DNA from 4 places in the Klebsiella scottii genome. Region 2 is predicted to be linked to each of the others. Evidence: predicted binding sites of a transcription regulator. Region 2 holds the regulator's gene; each other region holds the start of a gene.
The links. Region 2 encodes PurR, which represses purine synthesis genes. Its sites were predicted from a motif close to CANGCAAACGTTTGCNTG; they were not measured.
Positions count from the first base shown of each region.

Region 1 (5,760 bases), 1.7 Mb from region 2:
AAGTGAAGGCGCGCACTGCGGCCGGAAAACGCGCTCCAGGGTTAGCCGTCGTGCTGGTTGGCAGCAACCCGGCATCGCAGATTTATGTCGGCAGCAAGCGCAAAGCGTGTGAAGAGGTGGGGTTCATCTCCCGCTCATACGATCTTCCGGAAACCACCAGCGAAGCGGAGCTCCTGGAGCTTATCGATACGCTGAATGCCGATTCGGCTATCGACGGTATCCTGGTGCAGCTGCCGCTGCCTGCCGGGATCGATAATGTGAAAGTACTGGAACGCATTGCGCCGGACAAAGACGTCGATGGTTTCCATCCCTACAACGTCGGCCGCCTGTGCCAGCGCGCTCCGCGTCTGCGCCCGTGCACGCCGCGCGGTATTGTGACGCTGCTTGAGCGCTACAACATCGATACCTACGGCCTGAACGCGGTGGTGATCGGCGCCTCTAACATCGTCGGCCGCCCGATGAGCATGGAGCTGCTGCTGGCAGGCTGCACCACCACCGTTACCCACCGCTTTACCAAAAACCTGCGCCAGCACGTCGAAAATGCCGATCTGCTGATCGTCGCGGTCGGTAAACCGGGCTTTATTCCGGGAGAATGGATTAAAGAAGGCGCGATTGTGGTCGATGTCGGCATTAACCGCCTGGAAAGCGGCAAAGTGGTTGGCGATGTGGTCTATGAAGATGCCGCCGCGCGCGCGTCATACATCACGCCAGTCCCTGGCGGCGTCGGCCCGATGACCGTTGCCACCCTAATTCAGAACACGCTGCAGGCGTGCGAAGAGTATCACGACATTCAGGAGGCCTAAGATGGCGACTTTTTCTCTGGGTAAACACCCGCACGTTGAGCTGTGCGATTTGCTGAAGCTGGAAGGCTGGAGCGAAAGCGGCGCGCAGGCAAAAATCGTCATTGCCGACGGTCTGGTTAAAGTCGACGGGGCGGTTGAAACCCGCAAGCGCTGCAAGATCGTTGCCGGCCAGACGGTGAGCTTTGAAGGCCAGAGCGTAACCATCACCGCCTGATTGCCGTCGCTGAATAAAAAAATGCCGGGCCCCTGAAGGTCCGGCATTTTTATTTCGCTTAATTTATTTCGCGCAAGGCTCTGACATCCCCGGACGCCTCGCCCGGGGTACGGCTCCAGGCCTACTTGCGGCGCCAGGTGGTGCCCTGAGCGCCATCTTCCAGCACGATACCCATCTCGTTGAGACGGTCACGCGCGGCGTCCGCTGCGGCCCAGTCCTTCGCTTTACGCGCATCGAGACGCTGCTGAATCAGCGCTTCAATCTCAGCCACTTCGCCATCATCCGCCTGCGCCCCGCTCTGCAGGAACACGTCCGGCTCCTGCTCCAGCAGGCCCAGCACGCCGGAGAGCTTACGCATATGCGCCGCCAGCGCGTTCGCCGCCTGCGCATCTTCGGTTTTCAGACGGTTCACTTCGCGCGCCATATCGAACAGCACCGAATAGGCTTCCGGGGTGTTGAAATCATCGTCCATCGCTTCCACAAAGCGCGCTTCAAACGCCTCGCCGCCGGCCGGGGCTACGCTGCTGTCGGTACCGCGCAGCGCGGTGTACAGCCGCTCCAGCGCAGAACGCGCCTGCTTCAGGTTCTCTTCGCTGTAGTTCAGCTGGCTACGATAGTGGCCGGACATCAGGAAGTAGCGGATGGTTTCGGCATCGTAGAACTTCAGCACATCGCGCACGGTAAAGAAGTTGCCCAGCGATTTCGACATCTTTTCGCGGTCAATCATCACCATGCCGGAGTGCATCCAGTAGTTCACGTATTCACCGTCGTGCGCGCAGGTAGACTGCGCGATCTCGTTTTCGTGGTGCGGGAACATCAGATCCGAACCGCCGCCGTGAATATCAAAATGGTTGCCCAGCTGTTTGCAGTTCATCGCCGAACATTCGATGTGCCAGCCCGGACGCCCTGCGCCCCACGGAGACGGCCAGCTCGGCTCACCCTCTTTCGACATCTTCCACAGCACGAAGTCCATCGGGTTACGCTTGACGTCAACCACGTCAACGCGAGCGCCCGCCTGCAGCTGCTCCAGATCCTGGCGCGACAGCTGACCGTAGTTCGGATCGGTCGGAACCGAGAACATCACGTCGCCGTTATCCGCCACGTAGGCGTGCTCGCGGGCGATCAGCTGCCCGGTGATTTCAATAATTTCCGCAATATGATGCGTCGCGCGCGGCTCAAGGTCCGGGCGCAGAATATTCAGCGCATCAAAATCTTTATGCATTTCGCCAATCATGCGATCGACCAGCGCCACGAAGCTTTCGCCGTTCTCATTCGCACGCTTAATGATTTTGTCGTCAATATCGGTAATGTTGCGCACATACTTCAGCTTATAGCCGAGGAAGCGCAGGTAGCGAGCCACCACGTCAAAAGAGACAAAAGTACGGCCGTGACCGATGTGACAGAGATCGTAAACGGTGATACCACACACGTACATGCCAACTTCCCCGGCATGAATAGGTTTAAACTCTTCTTTTTGGCGCGTCAGTGTATTAAAAATTTTTAACATCGAAGATTCCGTGTAAACGTGTGTAGTGATAAGCCGCGTATTCTAACCTGAATTCAACCCCGAAGCAGCACACAATGCAAGGTGATCCAACCCCGCGGTTATGCTATAACAGCCCCCTATGTCACGCCCAACCTTGGGTTCAAGCACCACAATCATCGGAACAGGATGCAAAAATGGTTACTTTCCACACTAATCATGGCGATATCGTAATCAAAACCTTTGACGAAAAAGCGCCGGAAACAGTTAAAAACTTCCTGGACTACTGCCGCGAAGGTTTCTACAACAACACCATTTTCCACCGTGTTATCAACGGCTTTATGATCCAGGGCGGCGGTTTTGAGCCGGGCATGGAGCAGAAAACAACCAAGTCTCCGATCCAGAACGAAGCTAACAACGGTCTGAAAAACACCCGCGGTACTCTGGCGATGGCCCGTACTCAGGCGCCGCACTCCGCCACCGCGCAGTTCTTCATCAACGTGGCTGATAACGACTTCCTGAACTTCTCTGGTGAAAACCTGCAGGGTTGGGGCTACTGCGTATTTGCTGAAGTCGTTGAAGGCATGGACGTGGTAGACAAAATCAAAGCGGTTTCTACCGGCCGCAGCGGCATGCATCAGGATGTGCCGAAAGAAGATGTGGTGATCAAAAGCGTCAGCGTCAGCGAATAATTCGTGGCGACACTTTTTATTGCAGACCTGCATCTGCAAACCGAAGAACCGGCGATCGTCGCCGGTTTTCTCCGCTTTTTACGCGGCCAGGCCCGCGAGGCGGACGCGCTCTATATCCTCGGCGACCTGTTTGAAGCCTGGATCGGCGATGACGATCCTAACCCGCTGCATCAGGAAATCGCCGCCGCGCTCAGCGCATTGACCCGCTCCGGCGTCCCCTGCTTTTTCGTCCACGGCAACCGCGATTTTCTTATCGGCCAGCGCTTTGCCCGCGCCTGCGGTATGACGCTGCTGACGGAAGAGAACGTGCTCGATCTCTACGGTCGCCGCGTTTTAATTATGCATGGCGACACCCTCTGTACCGACGATGCCGGCTATCTGGCGTTTCGCGCTAAGGTGCATACGCCGTGGATCCAACGTCTTTTCCTTGCCCTGCCGCTGTTTATTCGCCGCCGTATCGCCGCTAAAATGCGCGCCAACAGCACCGCGGCCAACAGCAGTAAGTCGATGGAGATTATGGACGTTAACCAACAGGCGGTAGTGGCGACCCTGGAAAAGCATCGCGTACAGTGGCTGATCCACGGTCATACCCATCGCCCGGCCATCCACCAAATGGAGGCTAACGGCATGCCGGCTTTTCGCGTGGTCCTCGGCGCGTGGCACAGCGAAGGTTCGATGGTCAAAGTCACCAAAGACGACGTTGAACTGATCCCTTTCCCGTTTTAATTATCGCGCTATTTTCCGCCGACATCAGCCTACGCAACCGTTTTCCTCGCCCGTATATCGTGTTATTCTCTGTGGCCTCTAAAGCAGTGTGAAGCACACCCACAGGAGTTTTAAGACGCATGTCTTCCCGCAATAATTCGGCGCGTATCGCCATCGTGATGGGGTCCAAAAGCGACTGGGCTACCATGCAGTTTACCGCAGAAATCCTTGATGCCCTGAACGTTCCGTACCATGTTGAAGTGGTCTCCGCGCACCGTACTCCCGATAAGCTGTTCAGCTTCGCCGAAGACGCGGAAAGCAACGGCTATCAGGTGATTATTGCCGGTGCGGGCGGCGCGGCGCATCTGCCGGGCATGATTGCGGCGAAAACGCTGGTCCCGGTCTTAGGCGTGCCGGTACAGAGCGCTGCGCTGAGCGGCGTTGACAGCCTCTACTCCATCGTCCAGATGCCGCGCGGGATCCCGGTCGGCACCCTGGCCATAGGTAAAGCCGGCGCCGCCAACGCCGCCCTGCTGGCGGCGCAGATTCTGGCGGTGCACGACGCCGAACTGCACCAGCGCCTGAGCGCATGGCGCCAGGCGCAAACCGATGAAGTGCTGGATAATCCGGACCCACGGGGTGCGGCATGAAGCAGGTTTGTATCCTCGGCAACGGCCAGCTCGGCCGCATGCTGCGCCAGGCCGGAGAGCCGCTGGGTATCGCGGTCTGGCCGGTTGGCCTTGAGGCCGATCCTGAAGCGGTGCCGTTTCAGCAAAGCGTCATCACCGCTGAAATCGAGCGCTGGCCGGAAACGGCCCTCACCCGCGAACTGGCGCGTCACCCGGCGTTTGTTAACCGCGACGTGTTTCCCATTATTGCCGATCGCCTGACGCAAAAGCAGCTGTTCGACAGGCTGGACCTGGCCACCGCGCCGTGGCAGCTGCTGGCGGATAAAAACCAGTGGCCGGAGATTTTCGCGACCCTGGGCGAGCTGGCTATCGTTAAACGCCGCGTGGGCGGCTACGACGGGCGCGGCCAGTGGCGTCTGCGTGAGAACGACTGCGCGCAGCTGCCCGACGATAACTACGGCGAATGCATCGTCGAACGGGGAATTAACTTCTCCGGCGAAGTGTCGCTGGTTGGCGCCCGCGCTCAGGATGGCAGCACGGTGTTCTATCCGCTGACCCGCAACCTGCATCAGGACGGGATTCTGCGGACCAGCGTGGCCTTCCCGCAGGCCAATGCCCGCCAGCAGGATCAGGCCGAAGGCATGCTGTCCGCCATTATGGAAGAGCTGAAATACGTCGGCGTCATGGCGATGGAGTGCTTCGTCACCGCCGATGGTCTGCTGATCAACGAGCTGGCCCCGCGCGTGCACAACAGCGGCCACTGGACGCAGAACGGCGCCTCCATCAGCCAGTTTGAGCTGCATCTGCGGGCCATTACCGACCTGCCGCTGCCGCCGCCGGTGGTCAACAGCCCGTCGGTGATGATCAACCTGATCGGCACCGATCTCAATTACGACTGGCTGAAGCTGCCGCTGGTGCACCTGCACTGGTATGACAAAGAGGTTCGTCCGGGCCGCAAAGTGGGCCACCTGAACCTCACCGACAGCGATACCGACCGCCTGAGCGCCACGCTCGAAGCGTTAAAGCCGCTGCTGCCGCCGGAGTACGCCAGCGGTATTTTCTGGGCGCAGTCACAGCTTAACTAAGCCTTTCGTGCCGGGGGAAGCGCGTTATTCCTTCCCCGGCACGCCTTCAGGCGCGTAGAATCCCTCCTTCGCTTTACAGAAAATCTCGGTTTCACTGCAAAAGGAAGACCCATGAATAATGGGACGGATTACCGCGCAATTCTCGCCGC
Region 1 covers NZ_JARXNI010000020.1:2,988,118-2,993,877, forward strand. The annotation lists gene folD (bifunctional methylenetetrahydrofolate dehydrogenase/methenyltetrahydrofolate cyclohydrolase FolD) at 1-803, shown strand, start outside; gene ybcJ (ribosome-associated protein YbcJ) at 805-1,017, shown strand; gene cysS (cysteine--tRNA ligase) at 1,139-2,524, opposite strand; gene ppiB (peptidylprolyl isomerase B) at 2,698-3,192, shown strand; gene lpxH (UDP-2,3-diacylglucosamine diphosphatase) at 3,196-3,918, shown strand; gene purE (5-(carboxyamino)imidazole ribonucleotide mutase) at 4,038-4,547, shown strand; gene purK (5-(carboxyamino)imidazole ribonucleotide synthase) at 4,544-5,611, shown strand; gene mnmH (tRNA 2-selenouridine(34) synthase MnmH) at 5,723-5,760, shown strand, end outside.
Region 1: purE (5-(carboxyamino)imidazole ribonucleotide mutase) is a predicted target of PurR. The motif match lies at 3,949-3,966, and genes of this name have one in related genera.

Region 2 (5,760 bases):
GCCAGCATCACGCTGGTTGTGGTGAGCAGCGGGGTGGCAATCAGCGTCGACACCAGCAGGCTGGTCAGGAAGCACAGTCCGAGCTGCAGGGTATTCTGCAGCGCGGCGGCGCGACCCGTGGCCTGAGGGAATGGCCGCAGGGCCTGAGCGACGACAATCGGGTAAATCCCGCCGTTAACGATAGCCATCACGCAGAACGGTGCCATCAGCGCCACGATGGAGACATCCTGCTGCAGTCCCACCAGCCAGGTGGCGGCAACGCTGATAGCAAAAATGACCAGCAGCCACGGCAGCAGCTGCTGCCCCTGCCATTTCTGCAGCGCCGCCCGGCAGCCGTATCCGCCGATTAAAAAGGCGATAGTCTGCGGCACGTAGCTCAGGCCGATTGCGGTTGGCCCGTAGCCCATGTCATGCAGAATAAACGGCGAGCCGGTCAGCCAGGCGAAAAAGCTGGCGGAGCAGGCGGCGTAAATCAGCACGTTGCCGCTATATTCGCGTGAGCGCAGCAGCGCCAGGAAGGTCAGTTTTTTCTGCGTACCGCTCTCGGGCTTGCTCACCGGCTTGAGGCGTAACGCGGGCAGCATCAGCAGCAGGGCGATGACCAACAGGGTCGCGAAGATAGCCTGCCAGTCGAAATGGGCGAGCAGCCAGCTGCCGAGCAGCGGTGCCAGGGCCGGCGATAGACCTACCAGCGGCATAATGGTGGCGAAGATGCGGTTAGTACGTTGGGCTGGATAATAGTCGGTGACCATCGCCTGCCAGGTTACCGCCGCCGCGCAGACGCCGATGGCCTGCACAAATCGCAGCGCCAGCATCAGGGTCGCGTTCTGCACCCACAGCATGCCAAGGCAGCCGACGGCGAAGATCGCCAGGCCGCTGAGCAGCACCGGCTTGCGCCCGTAGCGATCGGAGACCGGGCCCCAGAACAGCTGACCAATGGCGAAACCGGCGAGAAACACGCTGAGGCTGGCGCTGACAGAAGCCGCCGAAGTGTTGAGATCCTGTTGGATCGCCGAAAACGCCGGCAGATACATATCGGTTGCCAGGAAGCCGAGCACGCTGAGGCCCGCCAGCCAAACCAAAAATCCTTTCCCAGGTTGTTGCATAAAGTTCTCTTTCTTCTGATGCAGGTAAGATGCCGCTGAGTGTAGGGAGTGCATTCTGGCTTGTGAAACGCTAATATTTGTTACATGCGTTCAAAAAATTTGCAGGCAGAATATGTGGTCCGAATACTCTCTTGAAGTGGTTGATGCGGTTGCGCGCAACGGCAGCTTCAGCGCGGCGGCTCAGGAGCTGCATCGTGTACCCTCGGCGGTCAGCTACACCGTGCGTCAGCTCGAAGAATGGCTGGCCGTTCCGCTCTTTGAGCGACGCCACCGGGACGTTGAGCTCACGCCGGCCGGCGTGTGGTTTTTACAGGAAGGGCGTTCTGTTATCAAAAAAATGCAGATCACCCGCCGTCAGTGCCAGCAGATCGCCAACGGCTGGCGCGGGCAGCTCTCGATCGCGGTTGACGATATCGTTAAGCCGGCGCGGATGCGGCAGATGATTGTCGATTTTTATCGTCACTTTCCGGACGTCGAGCTGATTGTCTTTCAGGAGGTGTTTAACGGCGTCTGGGATGCGCTGGCCGACGGCCGCGTGGAGCTGGCCATCGGCGCGACCCGCTCGATTCCGGTCGGCGGACGCTACGCCTTTCGTGATATGGGCATGCTGAGCTGGCACTGCGTGGTGGCCAGCCACCATCCGCTGGCGAAAATGAGCGGCCCGCTGAGCGATGACACGTTGCGCAACTGGCCGTCGCTGGTCAGGGAGGATACGTCGCGTTCGTTGCCCAAGCGCACGACGTGGCTGCTGGATAACCAGAAGAGAGTGGTGGTGCCGGACTGGGACGCCTCGGCCACCTGCCTGTCGGCCGGACTCTGCATCGGCATGGTGCCGTCGCACTTTGCCCGCCCGCGGATCGATAGCGGCGAGTGGACGGCGCTGGAGCTGGAAAATCCGTTCCCGGACGCCGCGTGCTGCCTGACCTGGCAGCAGAGCGATATCTCACCGGCTCTCTCCTGGCTGCTGGACTATCTTGGCGACAGCGAAACGTTAAATCGGGAGTGGCTGCGGGCGCCGGAATAGCCGGCGCCACGGCAGGATTAGCGGCGGTAGTCGACGAACGGGCCGTCGATCACCGAGCGACGCTCGACCAGTCGCGGGTGAACTTCGATAGACTGCGACTCTTCGCGCTTATTGACGATACGGTCCATCAGCATATTGAATGCGGCTTCGCCGAGTGAATCCTTCGGCTGATGGATGGTGGTCAGCGCCGGGCTGAAGTAGCGGGCGTTGCGCACGTTGTCATAGCCAATGAGCGAAATATCCTGCGGGACGCGCAGGCCCATTTCGTCGGCGGCGCAGATGGCTCCCATTGCCATGATATCGCCGCCGCAGAATATGGCGGTCGGGCGATGCGGCTGGCTGAGGATCTGCTGCATGGCGCGGTAGCCGGATTCCGGCTCGAAGTCGCCCTGAACAACCCAGCTTTCCGGGACGCTAATCTGCGCTTCTTCCATCGCTTTCATAAAACCGGCCAGGCGTCCGGCGCCGGTATTGCGCTCCAGCGGGCCCGGGATCACGCCGATTTCACGGTGGCCGCGCTCAACGAGGTAGCGACCGGCCATATAGCCGCCTTCAAAGGCGTTATCGATCACCGAATCGGTAAAATCAGCCTTGGACTCACCCCAGTCCATGACGACCATCGGGATGTTGCGGTACTCTTCCAGCATGGACAGCACCGACTGCGGATATTCGGAACACATCACCAGCAGGCCGTCGACGCGCTTTTGCGCCATCATCGACAGGTAGGCCTGCTGCTTTTCCGGATCGTTCCAGGCGTTGCCCAGAATCAAGGTGTAGCCCTTCTGGAAGCAGCTCTTCTCAACGGACTCGATAATCTCGGCGAAATAGGCCGCTTCGCTGCTGGTAGCCAGCAGACCGATCGATTTAGTGTGATTAACCTTCAGGCTGCGCGCCACCGCACTCGGAGAGTAGTGCAGCTCTTTGATGGCAGCCCATACCGCGTTGCGGGTCTCTTCAGCCACAAAACGGGTTTTGTTAATTACATGTGAAACTGTTGTAGTGGAAACGTTTGCGCGCTTCGCTACATCTTTAATTGTTGCCATTACTTCTCTCTCCAGACCTTGACCTGATCGTCTGATTATCGATACGGAAACGTTTGCCTATACACACCCTGAGCACAATGTTCAACATTGCATCACGTCGGGAAACGACACAGAACGACAGGAAGGGGTCAATGGCCGATACGCTTTCAAATTAGCGTGGGATTTTGTCCGATCTTGCGGCAAAGGGGAAGAGTAAAAATGTGCATCACCCTAAATCTCAGAAGATTTTTGTGCAATATTGTGCAAAAATGAGCAGGCTCACTTTTCTTGTGGGGATAATCAGGGGGAAAATTGATGGATACAGATTTAAAGTTTTCGCTGACCACGACGATTATTGTACTGGGTCTGATCGTGGCCGCAGGGCTGACCGCCGTACTGCACTAATTTTTTCGGGGGAGAGGCTCCTTTCCCCCCGTTCCCGCGCATTATTATCAAATTCGCAAAAATCTTTTGCCATTTCGTTTACTTTTGTTTTTCTGTGATTGATGTCATGCTTTTGACTTCTGATGAGATACCGTCGCTGAGGACGGTTTGCTGGAGTCATTGAATGAAAATCAACTTTCCCCTGTTAGCGCTGGCCGTTGGGGCGTTTGGTATCGGTACGACCGAATTTTCCCCGATGGGATTACTGCCGGTTATCGCTAAAGGCGTGGATGTGTCTATTCCCGCCGCGGGGATGCTGATCAGCGCCTATGCTATCGGCGTGATGGTCGGAGCACCGCTGATGACGCTGCTGCTGTCGCATCGCGCGCGCCGCAGTGCGCTGATTTTCCTGATGGCTATTTTCACCCTTGGCAACGTCCTCTCGTCAATGGCGCCGGATTACACCACGCTGCTGCTTTCGCGCATTATCACCAGCCTGAACCACGGCGCCTTCTTCGGCCTCGGCTCGGTGGTGGCCGCGAGCGTGGTCCCTAAACACAAGCAGGCCAGCGCGGTGGCAACTATGTTTATGGGGCTGACCATCGCCAACATTGGCGGCGTCCCGGCGGCGACCTGGCTGGGTGAAACCATCGGCTGGCGCATGTCCTTTCTTGCCACGGCGGGTCTTGGCCTGGTGGCGATGATCGGCCTGTGGTTCTCGTTGCCAAAAGGCAGCGCAGGGCAGCGGCCGAACGTGAAGGAGGAGCTGTCGGTTTTGATGCGGCCGCAGGTGCTCTCCGCGCTGCTGACCACCGTGCTCGGAGCCGGGGCGATGTTCACCCTCTATACCTATATTTCGCCGGTGCTGCATACCATTACCCACGCCTCGCCGCTGTTCGTCACCGCGATGCTGGTACTGATTGGCGTCGGCTTCTCTCTGGGCAATTATCTTGGCGGAAAATTTGCCGACCGCTCGGTTTCCGGCACGCTGAAGGGCTTTTTACTGCTGCTGATGGTTATCATGCTGGCGATCCCGCTGCTGGCGCAGTCGCAGATTGGCGCGGCCATCAGCATGGTGGTGTGGGGCGCGGCGACGTTTGCCGTGGTGCCGCCGCTGCAAATGCGCGTGATGCGCGTGGCTCACGAAGCGCCGGGGCTCTCTTCTTCGGTGAATATCGGAGCGTTTAACCTTGGGAATGCGCTCGGCGCGGCGGCCGGCGGGGCGGTGATTTCTTCTGGCCTGGGCTACGCATTTGTTCCGGTGATGGGCGCTATCATTGCCGGGGTGGCGCTGATGCTGGTGTTGTTCAGCGGTCGCTCGCGGCCGGAAGAGGCCTTAGCCAGCCGCTAATAATTACCGCAGAAGGGGAAACCCTTCTGCGGTAGAGTTTTATGCCGCCAGATTAGCCGCGACAAACTTCCAGTTTACCAGCGCCCAGAAGTGCTCCAGATAGTTTGGACGGGCGTTACGGTAGTCAATGTAATAAGCATGTTCCCAGACATCCACGGTCAGCAGCGGTGCGGCATTGCCGGTGAGCGGCGTACCGGCGTTGCTGGTGGAGACAATCGCCAGGCTGCCGTCGGCATTTTTGACCAGCCACGTCCAGCCAGCGCCGAAGTTTTTCACCGCAGCATCGGTGAATTGCGCTTTAAAATCAGCAAAGCTGCCGAAGGATTTGGCGATTGCTGCCGCCAGTTCGCCTTCCGGCTCACCGCCGGCATTCGGCGCGAGACAGTTCCAGTAGAAGGTGTGGTTCCAGACCTGGGCCGCGTTGTTAAAGACGCCGCCTTCGGAAGAACGAACGATCTCTTCTAAAGAGTGGCCTTCAAAAGCGGTGCCCTTGATCAGGTTGTTGAGGTTAGTGACGTAGGCCTGGTGATGCTTACCGTAATGGTATTCCAGGGTTTCAGCGGAAATGTGCGGCGCCAGGGCGTCTTTCGCATATGGTAATGCAGGTAATTCGAACGACATTGCTACTCTCCTTATTATATTAATGCGTGCAATAACCATGTAATGCACAGGGAGATAGTAGCAAATTAAAAGATGTGGCAAAAGAGAGAGTTAACCTGCCGCAGGCGCGGCAGGTGGTCGTCAGCGGATGGTTTTAGGCGTCATCACGCGGCGGGCGCCAACGTAGTGGCGAACCCAGTAATCTTCGCTTAACGAGGTAATCTGAATATCGCGTCCGGTACGCGGCGACTGAATAAATTTACCGTTACCGAC
Region 2 covers NZ_JARXNI010000020.1:1,300,630-1,306,389, forward strand. The annotation lists gene punC (purine nucleoside transporter PunC) at 1-1,106, opposite strand, end outside; gene punR (DNA-binding transcriptional activator PunR) at 1,219-2,130, shown strand; gene purR (HTH-type transcriptional repressor PurR) at 2,148-3,173, opposite strand; gene cydH (cytochrome bd-I oxidase subunit CydH) at 3,468-3,557, shown strand; gene QFI97_RS13815 (MFS transporter) at 3,721-4,887, shown strand; gene sodB (superoxide dismutase [Fe]) at 4,927-5,508, opposite strand; gene QFI97_RS13825 (C40 family peptidase) at 5,629-5,760, opposite strand, start outside.

Region 3 (5,760 bases), 1.3 Mb from region 2:
AACGGTACGGTCGCCGATGGTGACGAGGAAGGTTTTCTCCGCCACCGCCGGCAGGTGCAGAACGCGATTTACCGCATCGGCAACGGTCATTCCCTGGCGATTCAGCGCTTCACCTTTCGCCTTCAGGGTCTGCACGTCGCGGGTCATTTTCGGCGTTTTGCCCAACAGCACGTCCAAGGGCAGATCGATCGGCTGGTCGTTGAAATGGCTGTCGCTCATATTCAGATGCAGCTCTTCGGTAGCGTCGCCGATCACGGCGTAAGGCGCGCGCTCGCGGCGGCACAGCTCGTCGAACAGCGGCAGCTGGTCCGGCGCCACCGCCAGCACGTAGCGCTCCTGCGATTCGTTGCACCAGATTTCCAGCGGGCTCATACCCGGCTCATCGCTGAGAATATCGCGCAGCTGGAATTTGCCGCCGCGGCCGCCGTCGCTAACCAGCTCCGGCATCGCGTTCGAAAGACCGCCCGCGCCGACGTCGTGAATAAAGAGAATCGGGTTGGCTTCGCCCAGCTGCCAGCAGCGGTCAATAACCTCCTGACAGCGGCGCTCCATTTCCGGGTTGTCACGCTGTACGGAGGCAAAATCGAGGTCCGCATCAGACTGACCGGATGCCATAGACGATGCCGCTCCGCCGCCGAGGCCAATGTTCATCGCCGGGCCGCCGAGAACAATAAGCTTCGCCCCAACGATAATTTCACCTTTCTGGACGTGCTCAGCGCGAATGTTGCCGATGCCGCCAGCCAGCATGATCGGCTTGTGATAGCCGCGCAGCTCTTCACCGTTGTGGCTGGTAACCTTTTCTTCATAGGTGCGGAAGTAGCCGTTCAGCGCCGGACGACCAAATTCGTTGTTAAACGCCGCGCCGCCCAGCGGGCCGTCGGTCATGATATCCAACGCGGTGACAATGCGGTCCGGTTTGCCAAAATCTTCTTCCCACGGCTGTTCGAAGCCCGGGATGCGCAGGTTAGAAACCGAGAACCCGACCAGGCCCGCTTTGGGTTTCGCCCCGCGTCCGGTTGCGCCTTCATCGCGGATTTCGCCGCCGGAACCGGTCGCCGCGCCCGGCCACGGGGAAATCGCCGTCGGGTGGTTATGCGTTTCTACCTTCATCAGGATATGCGCCTCTTCCTGATGGTAGTCATAAATCCCTTCCTGATGGCTGGCAAAGAAGCGACCGACTTCTGAACCTTCCATAACCGCGGCGTTGTCTTTATAGGCAGACAGAACGTAGTCCGGGGTCTTCTCAAAGGTATTTTTGATCATCTTAAACAGCGACTTCGGCTGCTGTTCGCCGTCGATAACCCAATCGGCGTTAAAAATCTTGTGGCGGCAGTGCTCGGAGTTAGCCTGCGCGAACATATACAGTTCGATATCGTTCGGATTACGGCCCAGCGTTTTGAAGGCATCCTGCAGATAGTCGATTTCATCTTCCGCCAGCGCCAGCCCCAGACGGAGGTTAGCGTCGATCAGCGCCTGGCGGCCCTGGCCCAGCAGGTCAACGCTGGTGACCGGCGCAGGTTGATGCTGAGCGAACAGCTTCTCGCCCTCTTCCAGCGCGTCAAATATGCTTTCCATCATCCGGTCGTGCAGTTCAGCCGCAACGACGGCCCACTGCTCAGCGCTCAGCGTACCGGCTTCAACGTAGTACGCCACGCCGCGCTCAAGGCGCACAACCTGTGCCAGGCCGCAGTTATGGGCAATATCGGTAGCTTTAGAAGACCAGGGGGAGATGGTGCCAGGGCGGGGGGTGACGAGCAGTAATTTACCGGTTGGGGTATGGCTACTTAAGCTTGGGCCATACTTGAGCAGTCGTGCCAGCCTCTCGCGATCCTCACCGCCGAGCGGGGCGTTCAGGTCGGCAAAATGAACATACTCTGCATATATTGTGCTTACCGGTATGTTGGCCGCCTGAAAACGTGCCAGCAGTTTATTAATACGAAATGCCGACAGTGCAGGCGAACCACGCAAAATTTCCATCATAAGTCTCTCGTCTTCGAAGCTTTCAATATGAGCCAGGGGGGAAACGGGCGCTATTATAGTGAATCCTGTGCCCTGACGAAACCGTTTGCGTGGAAATAAAATCATTCCCTGTGTTTACCAATAAATGTGACCCCTATCGCGAATAAGTTGCCAACTGGCGCATTCTTAAGCAAAATGCCGCTCATTCATCGACAACCTTTTACTTTTTCTGGTCATAGTCTGCTGAGGAACACAGAGCTGCAGAAGATTAACTATCTGAAAAAACTAAAGATTAATTATCTGCTCATCGGCATTGTTACCTTGTTGCTGGCGGCTGCCCTGTGGCCGTCGATCCCGTGGTCGGGCAAACCAGAGAACCGCGTTGCGGGAATTATATCGCGCGGAGAGCTGCGGATCAGCACCATCAACTCACCGATGACCTTTGCGACCATCAATGACAAAACCTACGGCCTTGATTACGAGCTGGCGCAGCAGTTCGCCGACTACCTCGGCGTCAAGCTCAAGGTCACCGTCCGGCAGAATATCAGCCAGCTCTTTGACGATCTGGATGACGGCAAGGCCGACATGCTCGGCGCAGGGCTGGTCTATAACTCCGAGCGGGTGAAGAACTATCAGCCGGGACCGAGCTACTACTCCGTATCGCAGCAGCTGGTCTACCGGGTCGGCAGCACTCGCCCGCGCACCCTTGCTAACCTCAATGCAGACCAGCTGGTTATCGCGCCGGGCCACGTCGCCATTAACGACCTGCAGAACCTAAAGGGCAGTAAATATCCCGATCTCAGCTGGCGCGTCGATGAAAAGCGCGGCACCACGGCGCTGATGCAGGCGGTCATCGATGGCGACCTGGACTACACCATCGCCGATTCCGTAGCGGTCAGCCTGTTTCAGCGCGTTCATCCTGAGCTGGCGGTCGCGCTGGACATCACCGATGAGCAGCCGGTGACCTGGTTTAGCGTAAAGAGCGATGACAATTCGCTATCGGCGGCGATGCTCGATTTCTTCAACAACATTAATGAAGACGGCACGCTGGCGCGGCTGGAAGAAAAGTATCTCGGGCACGGCAACGATTTCGATTATGTCGACACGCGAACCTTCCTGCGGGCGGTAGAAAATATCCTGCCGGATCTGCAGCCGATGTTTGAAAAATATGCCCGACAGATCGACTGGCGTCTGCTGGCGGCTATTTCATGGCAGGAGTCGCACTGGGACCCGCAGGCGACCTCGCCGACCGGAGTTCGCGGGATGATGATGCTCACCAGAAACACCGCCCAGAGCCTGGGATTAACCGACCGCACCGATGCAGAACAGAGTATCAACGGCGGCATGCGTTATCTGCAGGATATGATGAATAAGGTTCCGGATGCGGTACCCAAAGATGAGCGGATCTGGTTTGCGCTGGCGGCTTACAATATGGGCTACGCGCATATTCTTGACGCCATCGCCCTGACGAAAAAACAAAAGGGTAACCCCGACAGCTGGGCAGACGTAAAGCAGCGCCTCCCGCTTCTCAGCCAAAAATCCTACTACAGCAGGCTGAAATACGGCTACGCGCGGGGCCATGAAGCGTACGCTTACGTCGAGAATATTCGCAAATACCATATCAGCCTGGTCGGCTATCTTTCCGAGAAGGAGAGCAAGGACGAGCAGGCGCTGGCGATGGCCGGCGACTACCCGGCGGTTATGCCGGATGAGGTAGATAAAAAGGAAGAGCAGACGCTACCGTTCTTCAAATTCCGCGCCGAAGCGCTGGTCGATAACGCCAAATTCAAAATCCCCGGGCTGGGCCACTAGCCCTCGCTTTCCTGGCGCGCCTTCTTTAGCGCCTTTTTCTCTTCCCGCCGCCAGCGGAAAAAATCGCTCAGCATTGCCGAACACGACTCAGCGAGAACGCCTTCGGCGATCTCAACCCGATGGTTCATCCCCGGATGGTGCAGCACGTCGATCAGCGATCCGGCGGCGCCGGTTTTGGCATCCCGGGCGCCGAAAACCAGGCGCGAGATGCGGCTATGCACCATCGCCCCGGCGCACATCACGCAGGGCTCAAGGGTCACGTACAGCGTGGCGTCAATCAGGCGGTAGTTTTGCAGCACCAGCCCGCCCTGGCGTATGGCCATGATCTCGGCATGCGCGGTCGGATCGTGACGGCCGATTGGACGATTCCAGCCCTCGCCAATGACCTGGTTATTGTGTACCAGCACGGCGCCCACCGGCACTTCGCCCTCTTCCCAGGCGCGTTTAGCCAGCGTCAAAGCGTGACGCATCCAGTATTCATCATTGCGTTCATGGTCAGACAAAGCGGGGACTCCTGTGCAAAAGCGGGGCGCATTATACATGCCGGCCGTGCATTACACACTATCACTCTAGCTGATGCAGGTCGCCCTGCGGCGTCACCCGCCAGCGATGCTGGCAAAAGCAGAGCAGCGGATTATCCTGCTCGCTGTCGCTATAGCCGCTATACAACCGCAGCGGCGCGCCAATTTTTTGCTCCAGCTGAACCACTTTTTCATGCCCCAGACAGCGCAGAGTCAGGACCCAGCCGCCGTAGCGCCGCGCCATCCTGCTGGCAATCACGTTCACCCTCGGTAGCCAGGGCGTATCAAAATAGACCTGCTCCACCAGCGACTGCGGCGAACCGGTGATCAGCCAGACGTCGGCATCGGTGCTGGTCAAATAGCCCGTTAGCCGGGCATGCACCACCGGGAACGCCGTCACGTGCTGGCGAAACCAGCGGACGAAGTTCGCCTCCAGGCGCTTGAGCTTCGCCTCGCTGCGCCCGCAGGTGGACGCCCACAGCAGCAGGCTCATCGGCCAGCGCGCCGCCCTGCCGTTGACCAGCAGCCCGCCGAGGATAAGCGGCAGCAACAGCATCACCGGCAGCAGATTCAGAGGCTGATGACGCAACACGTAGCGTATGAAGCTGCCAAACATATCCTGCTGGTGCAGGGTTCCATCAAGATCAAAAAAGACCACCCGACGCATAACGCTATTCAAACCCGACCTCTTCTTTTAGTCATTCCAGCAGCCGATAGCTTACCAGCCTTGCACCCTTAATATTAAAAACATCTGCGGGCGTTGAATTTGGGTTAAGGTCGTTCCTCAAGAAATCTCAGCGCCAGAATTTTTAATTCGCCATAATCCTCTTATAATCGAATACAAAATTCTTTCAGCAGAGGGTGAAGGCCGTCCTCAGGAAAACCTATGAACTGTTTAATCCGCATTCGCCAGCGCTACCCCTCTCTGGCGGCAAGCGATAAGAAGCTGGCTGATTTTATCCTCGCCCAGCCGGACCAGACCCGGCACCTGAGCTCCCAGCAGCTGGCGGGTGAAGCGGGCGTGAGCCAGTCCAGCGTGGTGAAATTCGCCCAGAAGATGGGCTTCAAAGGTTTCCCGGCCCTGAAGCTGGCGCTGAGCGAAGCGCTGGCCAGCGCGCCCGACCCGCAGTCGGTCCCGGTGCATAACCAGATCCTCGGCGACGATCCGCTGCGTCTGGTGGGTGAAAAGCTGATTAAGGATAACGTGGCGGCGATGCACGCCTCGCTGGACGTTAACAGCGAAGAGAAGCTGCTGGAGGCCGTTGCGCTGCTGCGTACCGCCCGTCGGGTCATAATTACCGGCATCGGCGCCTCGGGCCTGGTGGCGCGCAACTTCAGCTGGAAGCTGATGAAGATTGGCATTAACGCCGTCGCCGAGCAGGATATGCACGCCCTGCTGGCCACCGTCCAGGCGATGTCGCCGGACGATCTGCTGTTCGCCATCTCCTATTCCGGCGAGCGGCGCGAA
Region 3 covers NZ_JARXNI010000020.1:28,311-34,070, reverse strand. The annotation lists gene purL (phosphoribosylformylglycinamidine synthase) at 1-1,980, opposite strand, end outside; gene mltF (membrane-bound lytic murein transglycosylase MltF) at 2,155-3,771, shown strand; gene tadA (tRNA adenosine(34) deaminase TadA) at 3,768-4,274, opposite strand; gene yfhb (phosphatidylglycerophosphatase C) at 4,336-4,959, opposite strand; gene QFI97_RS07915 (MurR/RpiR family transcriptional regulator) at 5,179-5,760, shown strand, end outside.
Region 3: purL (phosphoribosylformylglycinamidine synthase) is a predicted target of PurR. The motif match lies at 2,055-2,072, and genes of this name have one in related genera.

Region 4 (5,760 bases), 1.3 Mb from region 2:
CGCCATTGACGCCCCAACGCCTCAGGCATTACTGGCAGCGATTGAGAAATGCTGGCATCAGTACCGTAAAAACTGGCCCAGGCATAAAATCAATCTGGCGCTGGCGGTTCACGGGCAGGTTGATGCGGGAACGGGAGTATCACAGACCATGCCGCAGGCTCCCTGGAAGCAACCCGTGGAGATGAAATATCTGCTGGAAGAAAAGCTCAACGTTCGCGTAATGGTCGATAACGACTGCGTCATGCTGGCACTGGCGGAGAAATGGCAAAATGACGGGCAGTATCGGGACTTCTGCGTTATCAACGTCGATTACGGTATTGGCTCCTCCTTTGTTATCAACGACCAGGTCTGGCGCGGTAGCCTTTATGGCAGCGGCCAGATTGGCCACACCATTATCAATCCTGATGGCGTTGCCTGCGACTGCGGACGCTATGGCTGCCTGGAGACCGTGGCCTCCCTCAGCGCGTTGAAAAAGCAGGCGCGGATATGGCTTAAAACGCAGCCCGATCTAGCGGATAATCCGGAAGCTCTGACCATCGATGCCCTGATCGAAAAATGGCAGCAGGGTGATTCTCGCCTTCATACGTGGGTGGAAGACTCCGCAAACGCCATCGGGCTCAGCCTCTACAACTTCCTGAATATATTAAATATAAACAATATATTATTGTACGGTCGCAGTTGCGGCTTTGGCGAGGAGTGGCTGAATACCATCATCAGGCAGATCGGGTTTAATCCTTTTGATCATCGGGATGCCCCTCGCACTCGCGCTACCCAAATCGGCTTCGGCCAGCTAACCCGAGCGCAGCAGCTGATGGGCATCGGCTATCTGTACATTGAGGAGCAGCTACAAACGCTGCGCTAATCCTGGGCGGCGCGTGGCGGGGAGCAAAATTGTGTATTACGTTTAAATAACTCGTCTTTCATAAGGTGCTGGTTATGAACGCATTACGCTATTTTGATTTTGGTTCCTCGCGCCACGTACTGCTGCTGATTGCGCGTATTGCCGTCGTGCTGCTGTTTATCATCTTTGGCTACCCCAAACTGCTGGGCTTTAGCGGCACCGTGCAGTATATGGCGTCATCCGGCGCGCCGCTGCCGACGCTGGCGGCCGTTATCGCCATCGTGATGGAGGTCCCGGCGGCGATCCTGATTATTCTCGGCTTCTTCACGCGTCCGCTGGCGGTCATCTTTATTTTTTATACTCTGGGCACGGCGGTTATCGGCCACCATTTCTGGGATATGTCCGGCGATGCGGTGCTGCCAAATATGATTAACTTCTATAAAAACGTCAGCATTGCCGGCGCCTTCCTGCTGCTGGCGATAGTCGGCCCGGGCGCCATCTCGCTCGACCGGCGTTAATCACCGGGCGACAGACGTAAAAAAGGCCGCATTCGCGGCCTTTTATTCGCTTTCAGCGGCTCAGCGTTATGCGTAAACCGGGAAGCGTGCGCAGATATCCAGAACTTTACCTTTAACGCGCTCGGTTACCGCTTCGTCATTGATGTTGTCCAGAACGTCACACATCCAGCCTGCCAGCTCTTTCACTTCCGCTTCTTTAAAGCCGCGGCGAGTTACAGCCGGAGAACCGATACGGATACCGGAAGTCACGAACGGGCTCTTCGGATCGTTAGGCACGCTGTTTTTGTTCACGGTGATGTTGGCGCGGCCCAGGGCAGCGTCAGCTTCTTTACCGGTCAGGTTCTTATCAACCAGATCCAGCAAGAACAGGTGGTTTTCAGTCCCGCCGGACACCACTTTGTAGCCGCGGTTCAGAAACACTTCTACCATCGCTTTGGCGTTTTTCGCTACCTGCTGCTGGTAGACTTTGAATTCTGGCTCCATCGCTTCTTTCAGCGCTACCGCTTTCGCGGCGATAACGTGCATCAGCGGGCCGCCCTGAGCGCTTGGGAATACGGCAGAGTTCAGCTTTTTGTACAGCTCTTCGTCGCCGCCTTTCGCCAGGATCAGGCCGCCGCGCGGACCCGCCAGGGTTTTGTGCGTGGTTGTGGTGACAACGTGAGCGTGCGGAACCGGGTTCGGGTAAACGTCCGCGGCAATCAGGCCCGCAACGTGCGCCATATCGACGAACAGGTATGCGCCGATGCTGTCTGCGATTTCACGCATTTTTGCCCAGTCAACGATACCGGAATAGGCAGAGAAGCCGCCGATGATCATCTTCGGCTTATGGGTCTGCGCCTGCTTCGCCATATCTTCGTAGTCAATTTTACCGGACTCATCAATACCGTAAGGGATGATGTTGTACAGTTTGCCGGAGAAGTTAACCGGGGAGCCGTGAGTCAGGTGGCCGCCTTGCGCCAGGTTCATACCGAGAACGGTATCGCCCGGCTGCAGCAGAGCGGTGTAAACCGCGAAGTTAGCCTGAGAACCGGAGTGCGGCTGCACGTTGGCGTAGTCAGCGCCAAACAGCTCTTTTGCGCGATCGATAGCCAGCTGCTCGACGATATCAACGTATTCGCAGCCGCCGTAGTAGCGCTTGCCCGGATAGCCTTCGGCATATTTGTTGGTCAGCTGAGAACCCTGTGCCTGCATAACGCGCGGGCTGGTGTAGTTCTCGGAGGCGATCAGTTCGATGTGCTCTTCCTGACGTACTTTTTCCTGCTCCATAGCCTGCCACAGTTCGGCATCATAATCGGCAATGTTCATTTCACGCTTTAACATCCGCATCTCCTGCTCAGCTAACAATAGATTACAGCTCTAAAAAGGGGCCTTTTTGGGCGACGGCCCACAGTATAACTGAATCGTTCTGTGATAACAGGTCTTGACAAACGATTTTACGCAAACGTTTGGCTCCGCATGACACAAGGCTTTGAGCAATAACGCCTCTACGATTATCAACGGATTTCTTTTCAGGTTTGTGATGCAAATTCTTCACGTTGTAACTGTTTCAATGCAGGGTGTTAAAGAACCATTTACATTGCAGGGTTATTTATATAAGATGCATTTGAAATGCATCATTAAGATAACACTAAAGGAAGCTGCTATGCTCGACGCTCAAACCATCGCTACGGTCAAAGCCACCATTCCCCTGCTGGTCGAAACCGGTCCGAAGCTGACCGCCCATTTCTACGATCGCATGTTTGCTCATAACCCAGAACTCAAAGAAATCTTCAATATGAGCAACCAGCGTAACGGCGATCAGCGTGAGGCGCTGTTTAACGCTATTGCCGCCTATGCGAGCAATATCGATAACCTGGCGGCCCTGCTGCCGGCGGTAGAAAAAATCGCGCAGAAGCACACCAGCTTCCAGATCAGGCCGGAGCAGTACAATATTGTCGGCGGCCACCTGCTGGCGACGCTGGATGAAATGTTCAGCCCGGGTCAGGAAGTGCTTGATGCCTGGGGCAAAGCCTACGGCGTGCTGGCAAACGTCTTTATCAATCGCGAAGCCGAAATCTATCAGGATAGCGCCAGCAAGACCGGCGGCTGGGAAGGGACCCGCGCGTTTCGCATCGTGAAGAAAACCCCGCGCAGCGCGCTGATCACCAGCTTCGAAATGGAGCCGGTAGACGGCCAGCCGGTTGCCGACTATCAGCCGGGCCAGTACCTGGCCGTCTGGCTGAAGCCAGAAGGGTTTGAATATCAGGAGATTCGCCAGTACTCCCTGACGCGTAAGGCGGATGGCAAAGGCTATCGTATCGCCGTGAAGCGCGAGAGCGGCGGCCAGGTATCGAACTGGCTGCACAATGCGTCAAGCGAAGGGGATGTTGTGCACCTGGCGGCGCCGGCAGGCGACTTCTTCCTTACCGTTGACGCCGAAACTCCGGTAACGCTGCTTTCCGGCGGCGTCGGCCAAACGCCAATGCTGGCAATGCTGGATTCGCTGGCAAAAGCGCGCCATCCGGCGCAGGTTAACTGGTTCCACGCGGCGGAAAACGGCGAGGTTCACGCCTTTGCCGATGAGGTCAGCGCGCTGGGAGCGACCTTGCCTAAGTTTGCTTCTCACGTCTGGTATCGCAGCCCTGGCGAAGAGGACCGTCAGGCGGCGCGTTTTAATAGCGAAGGTTTGATGGATTTGACCGCTCAGGCAGAGAGCCTGCGCGACCCGCTGATGCAGTTCTACCTCTGCGGCCCGGTAGCCTTTATGCAGCACGCTGCAAAACAGCTGGTGGCGCTTGGCATCAATAGCGAGCGCATTCATTACGAATGCTTTGGCCCGCACAAGGTACTGTAATTGATGCCCCTCTCCCCGCCGGGGAGAGGGTTAAAACTTAAATCGCTTCGTCGTCTTCTTCGCCGGTACGGATACGGATCACGCGCGCCACGTCAAAGACAAAGATTTTGCCATCGCCGATTTTACCGGTCTGCGCCGTGCGGATAATAGTATCCACGCAGGTATCGACGATATCATCAGTGACCACGATTTCGATTTTCACTTTTGGCAGAAAATCCACCATATACTCCGCACCGCGGTACAGCTCGGTATGGCCCTTCTGACGGCCAAAGCCCTTCACTTCCGTTACCGTCATCCCGGTGATGCCGACTTCCGCCAGCGCTTCACGCACGTCATCCAGCTTGAAAGGTTTAATAATCGCATCAATCTTTTTCATGGTGTTCCTGTCTTAGTCGCGTAACCGGTTGCTTACCGTATCATAACTTGCGCTATGGCGCGGAGCTACTCTTTAAAGTCGTTGGCGTCGAGCTCATGGCGCGACAGCAATTTATAAAATTCGGTGCGGTTGCGTCCGGCCATTCTGGCCGCGTGCGTCACGTTACCTTTGGTTATTTGCAGCAGCTTGCGCAGGTAGTTCAGCTCAAACTGGTTACGCGCCTCGACAAAGGTCGGCAGCGCGGTATTTTCGCCTTCCAGCGCCTGCTCCACCAGCGCGTCGCTGATCACCGGCGATGAGGTCAGCGCCACGCACTGCTCAATCACGTTCACCAGCTGACGCACGTTGCCCGGCCATTTGGCGGCCATCAGCCGCTTCATCGCATCGGTCGAGAAGGCGCGGACAAACGGCTTGTGCCGGTCGGCAGACTGCCGCAGCAGATGGTTGGCGAGAAGCGGAATATCCTCGGTGCGATCGGCGAGAGGCGGGATCTTCAGGTTCACCACGTTCAGGCGATAAAACAGATCTTCGCGGAACTCGCCGCGGGCCATCGCCTTAGGCAGGTCGCGGTGAGTGGCGGAGATGATCCGCACGTCGATGTCGATATCGCGGTTGCTGCCCAGCGGGCGGACCTTTCGCTCCTGCAGGACGCGCAGCAGTTTTACCTGCAGGGCCACCGGCATATCGCCGATCTCATCGAGGAACAGCGTGCCCCCTTCGGCAGCCTGGAACAGCCCTTCCCGATTGCTGACCGCGCCGGTAAAGGCGCCGCGGGCGTGGCCAAACAGCTCCGACTCCAGCAGCTGTTCCGGCAGGGCGCCGCAGTTAATGGCGACAAACGGCTTAGCGTGGCGCGGGCTGGCGTTATGAATCGCCTGGGCGACGATCTCTTTGCCGGTGCCGCTCTGGCCGTTAATCAGCACGCTGACGTCCGACTGCGCCACCATGCCCGCCTGCTCAAGCAGACGCTGCATCAGCGGGCTACGGGTCACAATCGCCTGGCGCCAGCGCTCATCCGTCGCCGGAGCGCTGTGCTCCAGGGCGTCATCAATGGCTTTGTACAGCGCATCCTTATCTACCGGCTTGGTCAGGAAGCTGAACACTCCCTGCTGGGTCGCGGCCACCGCCTCCGGAATCGATCCGTGGGCGGTGAGAATAATCACCGGCATTCCCGGCTGCACCTTCTGGATTT
Region 4 covers NZ_JARXNI010000020.1:38,987-44,746, reverse strand. The annotation lists gene QFI97_RS07975 (ROK family transcriptional regulator) at 1-862, shown strand, start outside; gene QFI97_RS07970 (DoxX family protein) at 937-1,359, shown strand; gene glyA (serine hydroxymethyltransferase) at 1,426-2,679, opposite strand; gene hmpA (NO-inducible flavohemoprotein) at 3,002-4,192, shown strand; gene glnB (nitrogen regulatory protein P-II) at 4,230-4,568, opposite strand; gene glrR (two-component system response regulator GlrR) at 4,634-5,760, opposite strand, start outside.
Region 4: glyA (serine hydroxymethyltransferase) is a predicted target of PurR. The motif match lies at 2,794-2,811, and genes of this name have one in related genera.